4 regions of the Lysinibacillus fusiformis genome follow, and region 3 is predicted to be linked to each of the others. Evidence: riboswitches for the same ligand, from Rfam matches in the RefSeq annotation. Region 3 holds a riboswitch; each other region holds the start of a gene.
What was found. Region 3 has a riboswitch for cobalamin ahead of JTI58_RS06600 (hypothetical protein). Riboswitches for the same ligand answer to the same signal wherever they lie in the genome.

Region 1: linked by a shared signal. The riboswitch ahead of JTI58_RS20305 (hypothetical protein) and the one ahead of JTI58_RS06600 (hypothetical protein) in region 3 are both predicted to bind cobalamin.
Region 2: linked by a shared signal. The riboswitch ahead of metE (5-methyltetrahydropteroyltriglutamate--homocysteine S-methyltransferase) and the one ahead of JTI58_RS06600 (hypothetical protein) in region 3 are both predicted to bind cobalamin.
Region 4: linked by a shared signal. The riboswitch ahead of JTI58_RS21270 (glutaredoxin family protein) and the one ahead of JTI58_RS06600 (hypothetical protein) in region 3 are both predicted to bind cobalamin.

What each region holds. Positions count from the first base shown of each region.
Region 1 covers NZ_CP070490.1:4,131,648-4,135,995, forward strand. The annotation lists gene JTI58_RS20295 (phBC6A51 family helix-turn-helix protein) at 1-316, shown strand, start outside; gene JTI58_RS20300 (hypothetical protein) at 1,173-1,478, shown strand; cobalamin riboswitch at 1,588-1,771, shown strand; gene JTI58_RS20305 (hypothetical protein) at 1,999-2,754, shown strand; gene JTI58_RS20310 (elongation factor G) at 3,199-4,348, opposite strand, start outside.
Region 2 covers NZ_CP070490.1:4,309,356-4,313,703, forward strand. The annotation lists gene JTI58_RS21170 (hypothetical protein) at 1-146, shown strand, start outside; gene JTI58_RS21175 (Lsa family ABC-F type ribosomal protection protein) at 182-1,660, opposite strand; cobalamin riboswitch at 2,224-2,403, shown strand; gene metE (5-methyltetrahydropteroyltriglutamate--homocysteine S-methyltransferase) at 2,576-4,348, shown strand, end outside.
Region 3 covers NZ_CP070490.1:1,329,202-1,333,549, reverse strand. The annotation lists gene JTI58_RS06610 (hypothetical protein) at 1-437, shown strand, start outside; gene JTI58_RS06605 (glutathione peroxidase) at 523-1,068, shown strand; cobalamin riboswitch at 1,217-1,414, shown strand; gene JTI58_RS06600 (hypothetical protein) at 1,576-2,133, shown strand; gene JTI58_RS06595 (ABC transporter substrate-binding protein) at 2,117-3,067, shown strand; gene JTI58_RS06590 (tyrosine-protein phosphatase) at 3,213-3,980, shown strand; gene JTI58_RS06585 (MATE family efflux transporter) at 4,115-4,348, shown strand, end outside.
Region 4 covers NZ_CP070490.1:4,329,259-4,333,606, forward strand. The annotation lists gene JTI58_RS21255 (enoyl-CoA hydratase/isomerase family protein) at 1-177, shown strand, start outside; cobalamin riboswitch at 302-490, shown strand; gene JTI58_RS21260 (hypothetical protein) at 693-887, shown strand; gene JTI58_RS21265 (hypothetical protein) at 881-1,540, shown strand; cobalamin riboswitch at 1,841-2,018, shown strand; gene JTI58_RS21270 (glutaredoxin family protein) at 2,136-2,360, shown strand; gene nrdI (class Ib ribonucleoside-diphosphate reductase assembly flavoprotein NrdI) at 2,357-2,716, shown strand; gene nrdE (class 1b ribonucleoside-diphosphate reductase subunit alpha) at 2,713-4,348, shown strand, end outside.

The DNA.
Region 1 (4,348 bases), 2.2 Mb from region 3:
GAAAGGTAAGCGTCGTTCTTACGTTGAAATTGCAAAGGAAATTGGCATATCTGACCGGACATTACGTAAATGGAGACAGTTGCCTGCGATGTTAGAATATAAGACAGCGGTAACAGATATGTATTTATCGGATAATCGTACGCGCGTTATGCAGGCGCTTATTCAAGGTTGTGTGGACGGCAACGCTTCGCATATGAAACTGTACATGCAAACGATGGGTATGCTAGTTGATAAGGCGGAAGTTGAGATTAAAGCGCCTAATGCGGATCCAGATGCAGTTGCAGCTCGATTAGCGAATATTAAAAATCGATATTAAAAGGCGGTATATCAACGATTTAGTGCGGTAAAGTATTATAAATGCGGAGTTGGCTACGTGTTGGCTTCGCTCTTTTTTTATGCGTTGGAATGGCGTTAGGGCTTCCGTTTAATTCCGAAATACGAGGAAACATCGGGCAGAACGTGCTGGCGGACGCGCTACCTTGAAAACAAATCGTTATCTGACAATTTAACCGGTATTTTATACAGCATTTTATGCAGTATTGTAACGCATGTGCAAATAGAGATAGTCGCAAGAATTGCGGCATATTAACGATGTATAAGATTGTGTATATGTTGTTTCAGCGCAGAAGTAGAGAAACATTGTTATATGAATGGTTTTACGTATATTTTAGTTTACATAATCAAGCTTATGGGAAGTTGGAAATGAATAAATATTCATTTGATATTCATTGCGTCAATTAAACGTTGGATGACTCGAAAATCCCCCCAAGCCACCGACTTCCTACAGGCGCTTTCTGCTGTCCGATAATTACAGATACCATTTTCAAAACAAGCCGGTTTTTGCGATGTCAGAGGCTTCGAGAATTGTTGAATCGGATAGTTGTGCGTGTAAGTTTGTCTGAGGTGCGTTTATTATTAGGCTGTTTATGTTAATATTTCAAATTTATAGAAGTGAGTTATCCCGATTGAACTTGCGTCAGTTTTGCGTTAAAAAAATGAGCGCAAGGGATTCCTGCGCTCGTAACTCGTTTTTTCAAATGTTACATAAATAATAACCTAAAATAAAAGTGCCGTAAATACCTTTTTTTAAAAGCCGTCAATCAGTCGCTAAAGCCTATTCTCATGCGGTTTCTTTCAGTATATACTCCGAATAATAGATGGAGGTGATACGGATGTTAAAAAGAAGACATTCGGTAAAGGACGTATTAGAGAAGTTAAATATTACGGACAAAACATTAACTAGTTACGCGGATTTAATGTGTGAAGTAGACGACAATTTTGCTGATTCGTTGGAAAAGACCAGAAAGTATAGCGGTAAAGAAATCGAGGTTATTCAGTATATGCTGCGTAGAAAATCCGAGGGGATTTCGAAAGAGATGGCCCGCGATGAAGCTGCGGAAGTATACTACGATCAAAGTAAATGTGAAGACGTGCTGTCAGAATTTCAGAGTTTGTTAGATAAAATTAAGAAACGATGATTAGTAGTTTGGAAAATATTATGATATTTGACTTTAGAAAAACACTACTTTACAATTGATTTTAGTAATCTAATAGGAATGTGGAGTACACTCGATTCCTATGACAACTGAATAGCGTGTAGTAATAGGTGTAAATTGCGTGCAATTTGCTTAAAAGGGAAGTCGGTGCAAATCCGACACTGTCCCGCAACTGTAAATGTGAGCGACTTTTCAGCAACCACTGTCTTTGGACGGGAAGGAGAAAAGAAGCGATGACCATGAGTCAGGAGACCTGCCTGTTATGAGTACACACCAGTAACCTACGAGGAATAGGAGGTGGCATGTTGACAAAACAGAATGCTCTGTTCGTCACAGTACGTCAAACGCCCATAGTAAATGAAAGGGTTCACAATCGGACTCGTTCACACATACTTAGGGTTTGTTTGGCATTGTGTGATGAAAGAAGATAAAGCGAAGGACTTCCTCAAAACGTAGGGAGTCCTTTTTGTTTTGAAAATATGTACGCAAAGGGGATGCACGTATGACGAATATTCATGTAACGACAACGCTGGAAACGCCTTATGAAGATATGAACATTTGTAAGCAACCACGCACAGAAGTTGCCAAGAAAGCGAAAACAAGAATGGTGGTCGAATCGCTGATCGATCAATTATTAGCAACGAAGCTGATTCGCAACGATCGCTTCTTTGAACAAATCTTATATAATAAAGAAATTATTTGGATACAAAATGGGGATGTGGACGGTCATCTTTTGGCAAAAGCAGCATTAACAGATGAGCTGAAAACAAAGACCAATCATTTTATGATGTATATGCCGACCAATCCGATTGTCTATGAGGTCAATGGGGAAGCGTATCACTTAATTACGCGCATTGATTCAACACGCGCAAAGCCCAACCTTGATCGTCTAACATTGGAGCCAAAGCCTGTTTTAAGTGCCGCTCGTGTCAATGACTTATTATGCTCGATTGTCATGCGCTTTTATGAAACATATCTACACGATTTAGCGTCTCACCATGACAAACTCATCGCATTCGTGCAGCAGGAATATGCCCAGTTTATTGAAGCGGTGCAAGCGTTAAATGATTATCATTTCAACTGGCATCCACGCGGCAATGGGCACGAGCTCTTACTGCAATTAATTGATCATCTACAAATTTTAAAAAGTCACCCAGGCAAGGTACTGATTGATTTTACGAACAAGCATGACTACGTGATAGTAGAACCCGCTTATTTGATGGACAAACCAACAAAGAAAGCCGTCGGTGCACTATAAGAACAAGCCCTCCGCTTTATGGAGGGCTTGCTTTCATTTAAATGCAGGATCGAAATATATTCACGTTCAAGCAAGAAATACCCGCGCTTGAGCTATGAGTACCCGCGGAAGCAAGTGAAATACTCGCGCTAGAGCAATGAATACCCGCGGAAGCAGGAGAAATACCCGCGCTTGGGCGACGAATACCCGCGAAAGCAGGAGAAATACCCGCGCTAGAGCTATGAGTACCCGCGGAAGCAAGAGAAATACTCGCGCTAGAGCGATGAATACCCGCGGAAGCAGGAGAAATACTCGCGCTTGAGCGAAGAATACCCGCGAAAGCAGGAGAAATACCCGCGCTTGGGCGACGAATACCCGCGAAAGCAAGAGAAATACCCGCGCTTGAGCGAAGAATACCCGCGAAAGCAAGCAAAACACTCCCGAGCGAGTAGGCCGACTCCTGCCCTATAAACAATGCATGGCTGCCTGTGCTTCATGCCACGGAACCGTATATCCTTTGCCCTTTGCACAAAAAATACTGGAGGAACTATATTCAGGGTCGGCATTTTTATCGTAGCCAATCTGTGCAATTACTTCCTCTGTATTATGGCATATATCATAGCCATCAAATTGGAGTGTGAGTGCACCTTTCCCATTTGTATAGGCAGCAAAGGTTGTGCTGTAGCTCATTAAAGTGGCAACGGGCGCGCGACCTGTTAGCACCACATCTGTTTCGGATAATATCGGGTCATCAAATGTGCCTGCTGCTTGCTGAACGTCAGTCATCATGCGGCCGATAAAGTCGTTTGAAGCCTTCATTTTAAAACGATAATAGGGTTCAAGTAGAACATTTTGGGCTTGCTCTAGTCCCTGGCGCAGCGCACGGAAACTAGCTTCTCGGAAATCGCCGCCCGATGTATGTTCATTATGCCCGCGACCTGTTAGAAGCGTAAAATGAACATCTGTTAAAGGGAAGCCTGTAAGTAAGCCATGATGATCGCGCTCAAACAGGTGCTTTTCAACAAGGCGCTGATTGCCTACGGATAAATGATCTGCATGACAGGCATTGCTGAAGGTATTGCCGGTTCCACGTGGATTTGGCTCCATTAATAAATGAACTTCCGCATAATGCTTGAGTGGCTCGAAATGGCCATAGCCTGTCACCTTCGTCGCAATGGTCTCCATATATAAAATTTGCGGCTCGCCAAAGGAGACGGCTAATGAAAAACGTCTCATTAATACCTCTGTCAGGACCTCCAATTGAATGACACCCATAATATGGACATGGATTTCCTGGAACTTTTCCTGCCAAACGACACGTAAAGAAGGCTCTTCTGCTTCAAGTAAACGGAAAATCTGTAGCACTTCCTTGATATGCTGATCGCCCGCATATTGAACCTTTGCCTGTAGCGTTGGGACAAGCTCATAGGGCTGTGTTAGCGTCGTTGTACCGATTCGATCTCCAATGTTTGCCTGACTCAGCCCTTTCACAGCGAAAATCTCTCCTGCTTCAACCTGTTGAACGGACTCAAAGCGACTGCCATTATAAAGGCGAATTTCTGTCACTTTTTCTGTCACTTCACCAAATGAAAATTCATCCCGCACATGTAAGGAG
Region 2 (4,348 bases), 2.0 Mb from region 3:
TCTGTGGAGAAAATGTGGCGAATCACTCCTGGTTTGTTCGACTAAGGTTTCCAAGATTACTCCCAGCGCAAAGTGCATCTCTTGGGGAGCTATATATTGTGAAAGAAACAAATAATAAATGGGTCCCTTGGTTCCAATATCATTAAAAAAGAAGAATCCATAAATTGGATTCTTCTCTTCACTACATAGCTATCGTTTTCGTTGCCACGGCTTGTTGAAATGCCTGGTCATGCTCAACTATCACCATTGTGAGATGAGCGCTTTGAATAAGCTCTTCAATCTGCATACGTGAATAGATATCAATAAAATTGAATGGTTCATCCCAAATATATAAATGAGCTTTCTCACACAAGCTTTTAGCAATCAGCAGTTTTTTCTTTTGCCCACCAGAATAATGAGAGATGTCTTTCTCAAATTGAATTCGCTCAAAATCCATCTTGCGCAGAATTGATTTAAATAACGTCTCATCAATACCATGCTCTTCAATAAATTCCGATAATAACCCCTTCAAATGGGATGTATCCTGTTGAACATAGGAAATGACCAGACCTGAAGCTAATTTAATGGCGCCTGTATGTTGGATGGGCTTGCCTAGAATAAGTTTTAGAATACTACTTTTTCCGTTTCCATTTTTGCCATCTATAACAATGCGATCACCTTGTGCCACTTGGAAGCTAATGGGCTTATTTACGATATGGTCATCGTACCGAATCGATACATCCGTGACAACAACCATTTCTTTTGATGGACATGCCAATGGCTCTACTTTCAATGACTCGGTTTTTTCAACATTTTTTAGCAGTTTTGATTTTTCCTCAATAGCTCTTTGTTGTCTGGATTCCAGGTTCTTTGCTCGTTTCATCATCTTGGCTGCTTTATGTCCAACAAAGCCTTTGTCCAGCTTCGAACCTGAATTGGTTGTCCCGTTTTTGGAGGCTTCCACTTGATTCGACCAACCTCCCGAACGCTTTGAGGACTGTTTTAATCGGTCGATATCTTTTTGCAGTCGTTGATTGGTTGCTTCTTCATGTTCCTGCTGTCGATCAAAATTGAGCTTCCAAGATGAGTAATTACCACTTTGAACGTCAATATTGGCTCTATTGATCGATAAAATATGGTCAACGCAGCCATCTAAAAAGCTTCTGTCATGCGAAATTAAAATAAATCCTTTTTTCCTACGAAGATAATCTGAGACCGTCTTTCGTGCATCCGTATCGAGATGATTGGTAGGTTCATCAATTAATAAAAATTGACCCTCTGTCAAAAATAACGCCGCAAGCAACACCTTTGTTTGCTCACCGTTGGATAATGTTTTAAAAGGACGATACATAACCTCCGCATCTACATGTAGATAAGCTATTTCACGTAAACATTCCCAATCCTCTGCCTGAGGGCAAATTTCTTCAAAAATTTCGTGTGTATATTTATTTGGATCCGAAACGGGATAGGGGAAATAAGTAAAGTCTACGGAAGAGATGATTTTTCCGCTATACTCATAATTGCCTAATAGCAACTGAAAGAATGTTGTTTTACCTCGTCCGTTTCTCCCGATAAATCCAAGTTTCCAATCCGTGTCGATTTGGAAGTTTACCCCTTCAAAAATATTGTCAAAGCTACTTGGATAAGAAAAAGTTAGGTTTTGTACTTGTATCATGGACATGATAATTCCTCCTTTGTATTGCAATAGTTTTCCTTTTCATACAAAGTCGGTCTATCCATCTATGCTCCATTGCTCCGTATAAGTAGATGGATATTAACGACTTATACGGAGTATTACATGCGTCACAATAGTATCTGAATCGCTCATATTATCTCTCTCCTTTACGAGTAGATGAAAGGTACAGATTCAACGATGAGAGCAAGAAAAAAATCCCTCCAATCGTGCATTGGAAGGATTAGTCTTTCACTGAATAAAGTCGATTTGCCACTCGTATCATGACAAATAAAATGCAAACTGATTGTTAAAAATGGATAGACTAACCCTATATTTTGGTTTGAAATCATTCAATTCAAATAAAAATATAGTTTAGTTCATCATCGTCCATTCATCAGTCCTCTCATAATTGTCTATTTATAGTAACAAATTTTTTAACGGAATACAATGTAGCCTTATCTTAGCGGAGATATTTAATAATTCCTAGAATATTTATAGAAATAATTTATATAATTGTTTAAAAATAATTTCTACTATTCTGAAATGTATGCTATAGTAGGAGCATAATTGAATAATGTGTAAGACTTGGTGCCAAATGAAAGTTTGGCTTAAAAGGGAAGTCGGTGAAAATCCGACGCTGTCCCGCAACTGTAATTCGGAGCAAATCACAAATGCCACTGGGGAAACTGGGAAGGCTGTGAGGCGTGTTGATGAAAAGCCAGGAGACCTGCCAATTTCTAGTACACACCAAATACCTACGTGGAAATAGGTGGTGAAAAGTGACCAAATAGGCACTGTGCGATAATGTTTATGCAAAAGTAGATACTTTTTCGCATTGTTTTAGCATTCATAATTTTAACATGCAGCCATTTTCCAAATAGGAGAATGGCTTTTTATTTTTTCTAAAAAGGAGATTATAACATGACCTATACAAGCACACTCATCGGTTACCCCTATATAGGGGAGGATCGCGAATGGAAAAAAGCATTAGAATTATTTTGGCGTAATGAACTTTCTGAAGAGGACTTTGAGGAAAGATTAAAGAAGATTCGTTTAGCGAGAATCGACAAGCAGCTACAATTGGGTATCGAAATGGTGACAGTTGGTGATTTTACGTATTACGATAGAATGTTAGATACGGCTTTGATGTTTGGTCTAGTACCAAAACGCTTTAACTGGCAAGGTGGTAAAGTCGATTTACATACCTACTACAGTGTAGCAAGAGGGAATAAAACAGCCGTAGCGAGTGAAATGACAAAATGGTTTAATACCAATTATCACTATATTGTTCCTGAGTATGAGGGACAAACCTTACAACTAACAGAAAATAAAGTGTTAGCTGACTTTTTAGAGACGAAAGAAGCATTCGGGATCATCACGAAGCCGACATTGATTGGTCCCTATACATTTTGCAAGTTAACAAAAGGCTACAACAAATTAACACAGGTTGAATACTTATTAGCCTTATTACCGCTCTATACGCAGGTATTAAAAGAGTTAGTGGATGCAGGTGCCACTTGGATTCAGCTAGAAGAGCCATCCCTTGTTACAACTCTTGATCCAGCAGAGATAAAGCTGGTGCAAGAAATTTACGACCAATCAGCCGTTGCCGTTCCAGGGGCTAAGATTATGCTACAAACTTATTTTGAAGCATTATGTGCCTATGAAACATTGATTACGCTGCCTGTTCAAGGGTTTGGCCTAGACTTTGTTCATGGCTATAAAGGGAATATGGAGTCACTGCGTCAATTCGGTTTCCCGCAGGATAAAGTATTGGCAATTGGGGTTGTAAATGGCCGTGATATTTGGCGTTCAAACCTTGCAGAGGTCAACGCAACGATTCAAGCCATTGAACAGCTAAGTCATGCCGAAGAGCTATGGATTCAACCATCAAGTAACCTACAGCATGTTCCAATCACAACCTCTCTTGAAAATGAACTTGACCCTGTTTTAAAGCAGGCTTTGGCCTTCGCAGATGAAAAAATCGTAGAAATCACGGGGCTGACTAAATTTAGACGAGATAAAGATGGTTCCTTACAACATAATTTTTCAGAAAGTATGAAGGCGATTGAGGCTCTAAAAAATCATCCAATCCGCCAAAACAAGTTGATTCATCAAGCTGTTCAAACTGTGACAACGCAAGATTTTGAACGACACAGTGATTTTACGCAACGTCAAAATATACAACAACAGGCCTTAGCGTTACCACTGTTCCCAACGACTACAATCGGTAGCTTCCCACAATCTGATGAGGTGAAAAGAAATCGTAATGCTTGGCGAAAGAAACAACTAGCAAATGAAGACTATGAGGCATTTATAGAAGAGGAAACTAAGCGCTGGATCACTATACAAGAGGACCTAGATATCGATGTACTCGTTCATGGTGAATTTGAGCGTACAGACATGGTAGAATATTTTGGTGAAAAACTGACTGGCTTTGCCTTTACAGAAAAAGCATGGGTCGTTTCATACGGGTCACGCTGTGTGAAGCCTCCGATCATTTATGGAGATGTTGCGTGGGCCTCACCCATTACCGTAAAAGAATCAGCCTATGCTCAAAGCCTAACAAAGCGATTTGTAAAAGGCATGCTGACAGGGCCTGTGACGATATTAAATTGGTCGTTTGTACGCGATGATCTTTCCCGTCAAGATGTCGCTTATCAAATTGCATTAGCACTTCGCAAAGAGGTGGAA
Region 3 (4,348 bases):
CAGTTTGGGAACAGCTAATAAAAGCACTTACATACAAAAATGGATATTCTCGTGCACGTGCTGCACAAATTTTATGCGCTTTAGCTGCAAAAAGTGATCCAGAAGAAAGGGTATTGGAGGATTTCTTAAAGATTTGGGCTGTGACTTATGACGAACAATCCGTCACAGCAAGGCATGCATTACAAGCAATTTGGAAAATTGGGCAAGCAGGACAGGTACAAAGAGATCTGGTTGTGTCATATCTAGCTAAAAGATTTCAAACATGTATAGATGAAAAGCAGCCATCTCTCATTCGACAGGATATTATTATGTCATTTAAAAAGCTATATGATCAAACAAATGACTCGAAATTATTAGACATTGCCCATCGTTTAATTAATGAAGAGCAAGATGCTAAATATAAAAAGAAGTATAAGTCAGCCATCCGTTCAAAGTAGCGAGATGGTGTTTTTTTGGGCAAATTCTTTGATGATCTGTTGACTAGTCAACTATAATAAACGAAAAACTATAAGGGGTTATGGCATGAGCATTTATAATTATCTAGTACGGAAGCCTAATGGTGAAATTTTATCGATGGAAACATATCGTGGAAAAACAATGTTAATTGTTAACACGGCAAATCAATGCCGATTTACATATCAATTTGAAGATTTACAAAAAATGTATGATAAATATGGGAAAGAAAATTTTGTAGTCCTTGGCTTCCCCTGTGATCAATTTGGTCATCAAAATCCTGAAGATGGGGAGGAAACTAAGCATCTTTGCAAGGTGAACTATGGAGTCACATTCCCGATTTTTGAGCTTGTACAGGTAAATGGTGAGGCTACACATCCACTCTTTAATTATTTAAAGCATGAAGCGGATTTTCGCGAATTTGGTAAGGCAAGTATGCAGGAGAAAATGCTTGCTGAAGCAATTGTTCAACTTGCCCCAAGCTTTTTAGATGGTCGTAATATTCGCTGGAACTTTACAAAGTTTCTAGTAGATGCTGGTGGTAAGACTGTCGCGCGCTTTGAGCCAACGGATTCTCAGCTCGATATCGAACAGGCAATTGAAACACTATTATAGTCTATAAATTTTTTTAATAATGTAAAAACTTATAAAATGGTTTTAAATTTTCTCTTATAGTAGAAATATTGCTGTATGTATAAAGTTATCCATGCGCAGCACAACTATTTTTTCTGAAACATATATGATAAACTGCTTTACAAATGAATTATTCTTGCAGAATAAAGGTGCTAGTTAGCATAATCGGGAATCCGGTGAAAAACCGGAGCTGTTTCCGCAACTGTAAGTACAGCCATTATAAAGATTTACCACTGTCTCAAAGAAGATGGGAAGGTTCTTTATAACTCATTCGTTTCATGTAATGAACTGTACAAGCCAGGAGACCGACCTTTATTTGAACGTATAAAAACTTCTCGGAAGCTAGGAGGATATACGGCAAAAACATAGGCTAAGTCGAGTTTGATGGCGATCATTATGTTATTTTTGTCGTTCCTTTGCAAAAGGAGCGGCTTTTTTTATGCCTTTCATGTAAGAATTTTTCATTATAGAAAGTAGGGGGGACAGCAAGTGAAAAAAGATGCACGTTATTCTTGTTATCCATTTATGCGTGAGAAAGCTTCAACGGTCGATTTTGAAATTCGAACGGATAGCCTCACAACACATCTAGGAGTTGCATTAGCTGCAGTAAAAAAAGAGGATATTCAAGTTGTTGCAGAGGATTTAATGCTTATTTTACCTATGGCTTATCATGTCAATGGCTCAGTTCGTGGAAAACTAGCAGTAACTGAAGAGGATTTATCTTGGTTAAGTGAGCGTTATGACTTTTACGTTGGTCATGTGAAGGAAGAGATTCAAAGTTTTGTTTTACCTCAAGGAACTGAGGCCGCTGCTGCTTTACATCTTTGCCGCAGTGAAGCAAAAAAATCATATCGTACCTTACACAAAGTATCAGAAGAACGAGAGGTTCCTGCTATTCTTTTCGATTACCTTGGCTTATTAGCTAATGTATGTTTTGTCATGGCTGTTTTTATGAATCAGCAAGCAGGAATAGCTGAAATACCGTTTATTAGTAAATCATACCCAATGAAAAAGAAAAAGGAGAATAATAATGAAGAAAGTATTTAAATTCCAATGGCTATCAGTGCTCTTACTTGCACTGATATTAGCAGGCTGTGGCACTGCTGAAGATACAAAAAACAAAGATGCTTCACAGGATACACAACACACAGAGAAAACAAGCTATAAAGTGACAGATGACCGTGGTGTTGAAATAGAGTTTAATGAAGTTCCAAAAACAGTTGTATCATTACAACCAAGTAATACTGAAATCTTGTTTGCTCTAGGTGTTGGCGATAAAATTGTAGGGGCAACTGAGTACGATACTTACCCAGAGGAAGCACAAAAAATTGAACGTGTCTCTGATACTATGAATTTTAACAGTGAACGAATTTTAGCGTTAAAGCCAGATGTTGTCATTGCTTATACAATCGGTGATAAGGATGCACTAAAGCCGCTTGAAGATGCAGGAATTAATGTGTTTGTTATTCAATCTGCGACTACTTTCGATGATGTTTATGGAGATATCGAACAAATTGCTGCTGTGATGGATGTTGCTGATCAAGGAAATAAATTAAACGAAGAGATTAAAGCGAAAATTGCTGAAGTACAAACGAAGGTGAAAGACGTAAAGACGCCGAAAAATGTTTATTTAGAGGTTAGCCCTAAGCCAGACATTTATACAGCGGGCTCTAGCACTTTCCAACAAGAAATACTAGAGGCAGCTAATGTTAATAATGTTTTTTCTGAATTGAATAGTTGGGCGCAAGTTTCTGAGGAAGATGTGATTGCGAAAAACCCAGACGTTATTTTAACGACAGTAAACTATACAGAAGATCCAATAGGAGAAATTCTTGCGCGTGATGGTTGGAATACTGTGACAGCTATTCAAAACAAAGCGGTATTATCTCTTGATACAGATATCTCGAATCGACCTGGTCCACGTATTGGTGAAGCTGTAGAATTAGTAGCGAAGGCTGTATATCCAGAGTTATTTAAATAAGAAATGTTTCCATGCTAGCTGTAAGCCTTTCAGCTAGCATTTTTGATGTGGTTTTAATTATTACCTAGCGTGAAAATTGGAATTAATTTAGTTTGTTCTTTAAAATAAAAGTAAGTATGCTCGATTATTTTAGGAGGTGTAGTGATTGGAACAATTAGAGACAAAGGCGATTCCATTTGAGGCGGTCTATAATTTCCGAGACATGGGTGGATATAAGACAAGTGATGGACGTAGGGTAAAGAACGGTTTATTTTACCGCTCAGCCGCTCTTGGGAAAATGACACTGGCGGATAAAGAGCTATTTGAAACGTTAGGGATTAAAACCATTTTTGATTATCGTGATAATAGTGAGGCGTATCATAATCCTAACCCTGTGTTCTCACACGCTCAATATATTCAAATTCCAGCGAAGGGCAATCATTCTTTTGAAATGCCTACAAATGCTGGGGGGAGAGATTTCTATAAAGTAGTGAGCCCTGAAATGTTCCGGGATTTTTATGCACAAATGCCGTTTAATAATCCTTCATTTAAAGAGTTATTGCTAACTATTCAAAACCCTGATAATTTAGGACTTGTTCATCATTGTGCAGTCGGAAAAGACCGAACAGGGATAGGAGGGGCCCTTATATTGCTAGCTTTAGATGTCCCTGAGGAGACGATTATGGAAGACTATTTAGATACGAATATACATTTACGTCCAATGGTAGAAAGAATGGCTCAGGCTATTCAGCATCAGTATAATGACCAAGAGCTACAGCAATTTTATGCATTAATGTCCGCTCGCGAAGACTATTTACAAGCAGCATTGGAAGCTATGGATCGCCGTTATGGTTCAAAGACTGGGTTTTTAGAGCAGGAGTTTGGCCTAACAATTGAAAAACGAGAGCAATTGCAATCCTATTGCTTAATTTAAAATGGCCCCTTTCACACTTAAGTGAAAGGGATTTTTTACGTGGAAGCGCTGTCTTCCTATAAACCTCTTTACAGTCTGAAAATTTGTGATAAGATACAATAGATTTTTAAGAAAATATAGGAGAAGTGAAAGTATTGGCAGACACAATTAAAGAGACAAATAAGTTAAGTCTATTCCATTTAACATGGCCTATCTTCTTAGAAGTATTTCTATTTATGTTGATGGGACTAGCCGATACTTTTATGCTCAGTGCTTTATCAGATAATGCTGTATCAGGAGTAGGTGCAGCCAATCAATATATCCATATAGCTATCTTGATACTGGAAGTAGTGGGCAATGGTGCATCTATTGTTGTTTCACAGTATTTA
Region 4 (4,348 bases), 2.0 Mb from region 3:
ACAGATTTAATCTTGGCTAAAAACTTTTTAAGACATGAGGATTTCTTTGAAGGTGTACGCTCTGTCGTCATTGATAAAGACCGAAATCCACAGTATATCTATCAAACATTCAATGAATTTACAGATAAAGACCTAGAAAATTTCTTTCAAGATCGTAATGCGACAGTAAAAAAGTAAAAACAAGTGGATTTTCTATTGATAAACGTTGAAACCATCTACTATTTAAAAGGTAGATGGTTTCTTGTTTGTAGTGATATGCGAAGTAAGTTAGCAAAGAGATTGATATGTTATACTATAAAAAACGGAATAACAGGATAAAGGTACAAATTCATAATGAGTTTGTTTAAAAGGGAAGTTCGGTGAAAATCCGGCGCTGTCCCGCAACTGTAATTAGGAGTACATTTTCAAAGCCACTGTTCTGTCATGTAATGGGAAGGGAAAATGTGTGATGATCATAAGCCAGGAGACCTGCCTTTGTCTAGTACAGCCAAAAAACCTACGAGGATAGGGGGTGTTGAGTGTGACGAATTACCTTCATCATACTCATAGTGCGACAACCAAGAAAAGGGTCTCTATTCAGTATAGACGACTTATTTTATATTGGTTGAAGAACTATGTAGTATTTAAGTCATAGCTAGCATCTTACCTAAGGGGAAAGATGTTTTTTTTATGAACGAATAGGAGTGAACAAAATGACATCTCATTCAATTTTATTTTATGAAAATCAGTTAAAGCAGCAAATAATGAACAACCTTTCTAGTGAGCACATGATTTCCCTACAAGTTTATATCAAAATATTAATACAAGAAAATCCTGATGATTACAAAAATATTAATTATGCCTATTTAAATATAAAACGTGAGTTAGTCGGGGCAATAGAATGCTGATAGATGAAAAAATTTTAGAGGATAGCATTGATATTGATCAAGATACTCTATTTAATAATTTGGATCATTTTGAGATTGAGAGATGCTTTGTATTAGAATATTTAGAAATGCTGTTAAAGTGGAATAAACAAACAAACGCTATTTCTGAAGAGAAACTTCAAAAGCTTTGGATGAAACTGATAAGAAAATATAAATTTTCTCTTGATGAATGGGAAAGAAATGCTGGAAATACGAATATTCACTCGTATCTTGTGAAAGAACAAGGGCATGGTCTACAAAAATTAATTCGTTTTTACAGGGACCGTCATGGAGTGAAATGGTTAGAAAATGCCTTTGATTATGGCATGACATTGCTAATGAAAGGTGGGGAAATGCCAGCATTAGAAATGTTTTTCCTCACAAATTTAATATGTTACAAGTGGCAACTAGACTACTTAGAGGATAAAGAAGTGCAATATTACTTTTCTCATTCAGTAAATGGGAAAGTGAAAGAGGTCTATGATCGTTTTAGGGCTTACGATAGAGAACAGAATCTATTAACTGCAACTAAATTATATAAGCTTTTATCCAAATATAATCCTCAATTTCATACAAATTCTGCTGCAACGCCGGAATTTTATAAGGAATTGGCCCTGTTTATTGTAAAGCACTAATAGATGTTCGTAGTGTCAAACAGTCTATTTTTCTTCAGAATATAGACTGTTTCCATAGCTATTCAAGATTATTTTAGGCATTCTATAAATGAATAGTTTTACTGTAGATAGAATTTAATAGAAAATCTCGTACATCGTTTAAAATATCTATTTTGTTTAGGTATAAGTAATTAGTGATAATCTATTTCGAACTACATAATCAAAAATACTGAATAATCCAAAAATAAAGAAGTTTAGAATCTAGATTTACTTTTCATTTGAAGGATGGTAAACTTAAAACTATTGAACAACAACAATATATTGTGTTCGTTTTACTAAGGTACTACTATATGTAGTTTAAAAGGGAAGTTCGGTACAATTCCGACGCTGTCCCCGCAACTGTTAAGCTGACGATGATAGCATCCACTGTGCATGCGCATGGGAAGGAAATCAGAGAATGAAGCAAAGCCAGGAGACCTGCCTTTATAAAACAAATTAATCATTTCTTCGGGGATTAAGAGATGGGAACGTCGGTATTTTTAGTATGTTAACGTTTCCATTTTAGCTATCTCTCTTAAAGAGATAGCCTTTTTATTTTATGAAAAGAGGGATTTCTATGAAACTTTATACGAAAACAATTTGTCCAAAATGCCTGTGGGTAAAATCTGAATTACAACGTGCAGGACTTGAAGCAGAAATTGTTAACATTGATCACGATGAACAAGCTAAGCAAACCATTATAGATGCAGGTTTTTTAAGTGTGCCTGTTTTAGAAATGAATGAAACCTTTATAGGAGATGTTCAGGAAATTGTTTCTCAAATTGAGTTGATTACCCTATGATCGTTTATGCAAGTCGTACAGGCAATGTCCGAAATGTTGTATCCAAATTAAAGGCAGAAGCTATCGAGCTCTCTGAAGAATTGCGACTGAATAAGCCGTATCTTTTAATTACCTACACAGATGGTTTAGGTGACATTCCAGCGAAGGTGCAACGCTTTTTAGAAAAAAACAGAGATTTTTGTAAAGGAGTAGTTGCCAGTGGCAATAGTAACTTTGGCCATCATGTATTTGGCGCTGCTGGTGAGAAAATTGCTACTACCTATCATGTACCCTTAGTAAGGAAATTAGATTTACGAGGCAATCAAACAGATTATGAAGCAATACAAACGTTTTATGAAACGAGGGTAATGAGATGAAAACCTATTTAAAGCTTAATAATGACGTACTGAATCGTTATAGTACAACTGGATTACTTGAGTTAGAAAAAGATCGTGAAGCTACGCGCCGCTACTTTTTAGAGTATGTCAACGTACGTTTGCGTTATTTTATAGATATTGAGGAAAAAATCCGCTATTTAGTTGATGAGGGCTACTATGAGAAAGCATTTATCGACATGTACGAAATGGAATTTATTAAGAAGTTGTATAAAAAAGCCTATGATTATAATTTCCGTTTCCCATCCTTTATGAGCGCCAGCAAGTTTTATGATAGCTATGCTATGAAAAGTCGTGACGGCGAAGAGATTTTAGAAAAATATGAGGATCGTATTGTTATTATTGCTTTGTATTTAGCTCAAGGCAACACAGCTTTAGCAGAACGTTCTGTCGAAGCGATGATGGAAGCCTATCAACCTGCCACACCAACTGCATTGAATAGTGGCAAGAAAGCACGTGGTGAATTAGTAAGCTGCTTTAAATTATCAATGGATGACTCCATGAATAGTATTGCCGAAAACATTGGCTATTGTTTAGAGCTATCACGCCTTGGTGGTGGGGTTGGGGTCAACTTAACAGATTTACGCCCTTTAGGGGATCCAATTAAAGAGATACTGAATCGTGCAAGTGGTGTCATCCCAGTTGCGAAACTGTTAGAAAATTCTTTCAGTTATTCGAATCAGCTAGGGCAACGAAATGGCTCTGGTGTTGTTTATTTAAATATTTTTCATGCAGATATAGAAAATTTTATTTCATCCAAAAAACCGAATGCCGATGATAAAATTCGCCTCGCAACCCTTTCAACAGGAATTATTATACCTAGTATTTTCTTCGAACTGATGAAACGCGATAAAGATATTGTTTTGTTTAGCCCATATGATATATATAAAGAATATGGCAAACGTATGTCTGAGATCTCCATCTCAGAAATGTATTACGAGCTACTTGATAACCCTAAAATTCGTAAAATCAAACGTTTGAATGCACGTAAGCTTTACACAGAGGTGAAAAAAGCACAATTTGAATCGGGCTATCCGTTTGAAATCTTTGATGATAATGTCAATAAGGTACATCCTTTAAAAAACATTGGTCGCGTAAAAATGTCCAATCTATGTACCGAAATTCTGCAAGTGCAAGAGACAAGTATCATTACGGACCAAGATCAACCAAATGACTATGGACTCGATGTATCGTGTAACTTAGGGTCTATTGATATCCATGCAGCAAGTAAAGTCAATGATTTCGGCGCATTAGTCGATACAGCCATGCACTTATTAACGAATGTATCGCAAATGACACATATCAAGAATGTACCGTCAGTTGCAAAAGCCAATCAATTAATGCATTCTGTAGGGCTTGGCTGTATGAACCTTCATGGGCATCTCGTGACGGAGGGCATCTTGTACGGCTCAAAAGATTCGATTGATTTCATGGATCACTTTATGGAAGCGATGAACTATTACTCACTGAAATCTTCGATGGAAATGGCGAAAGAAAAAGCTGCAACCTTCTACCGATTTGAGGACAGTGATTATGCATCAGGTAGCTATTTTGACCAATATATAACTAAGACTGAAGAAGAGCTATCACCTGTTGTGTTGAAAGCACTTGGCA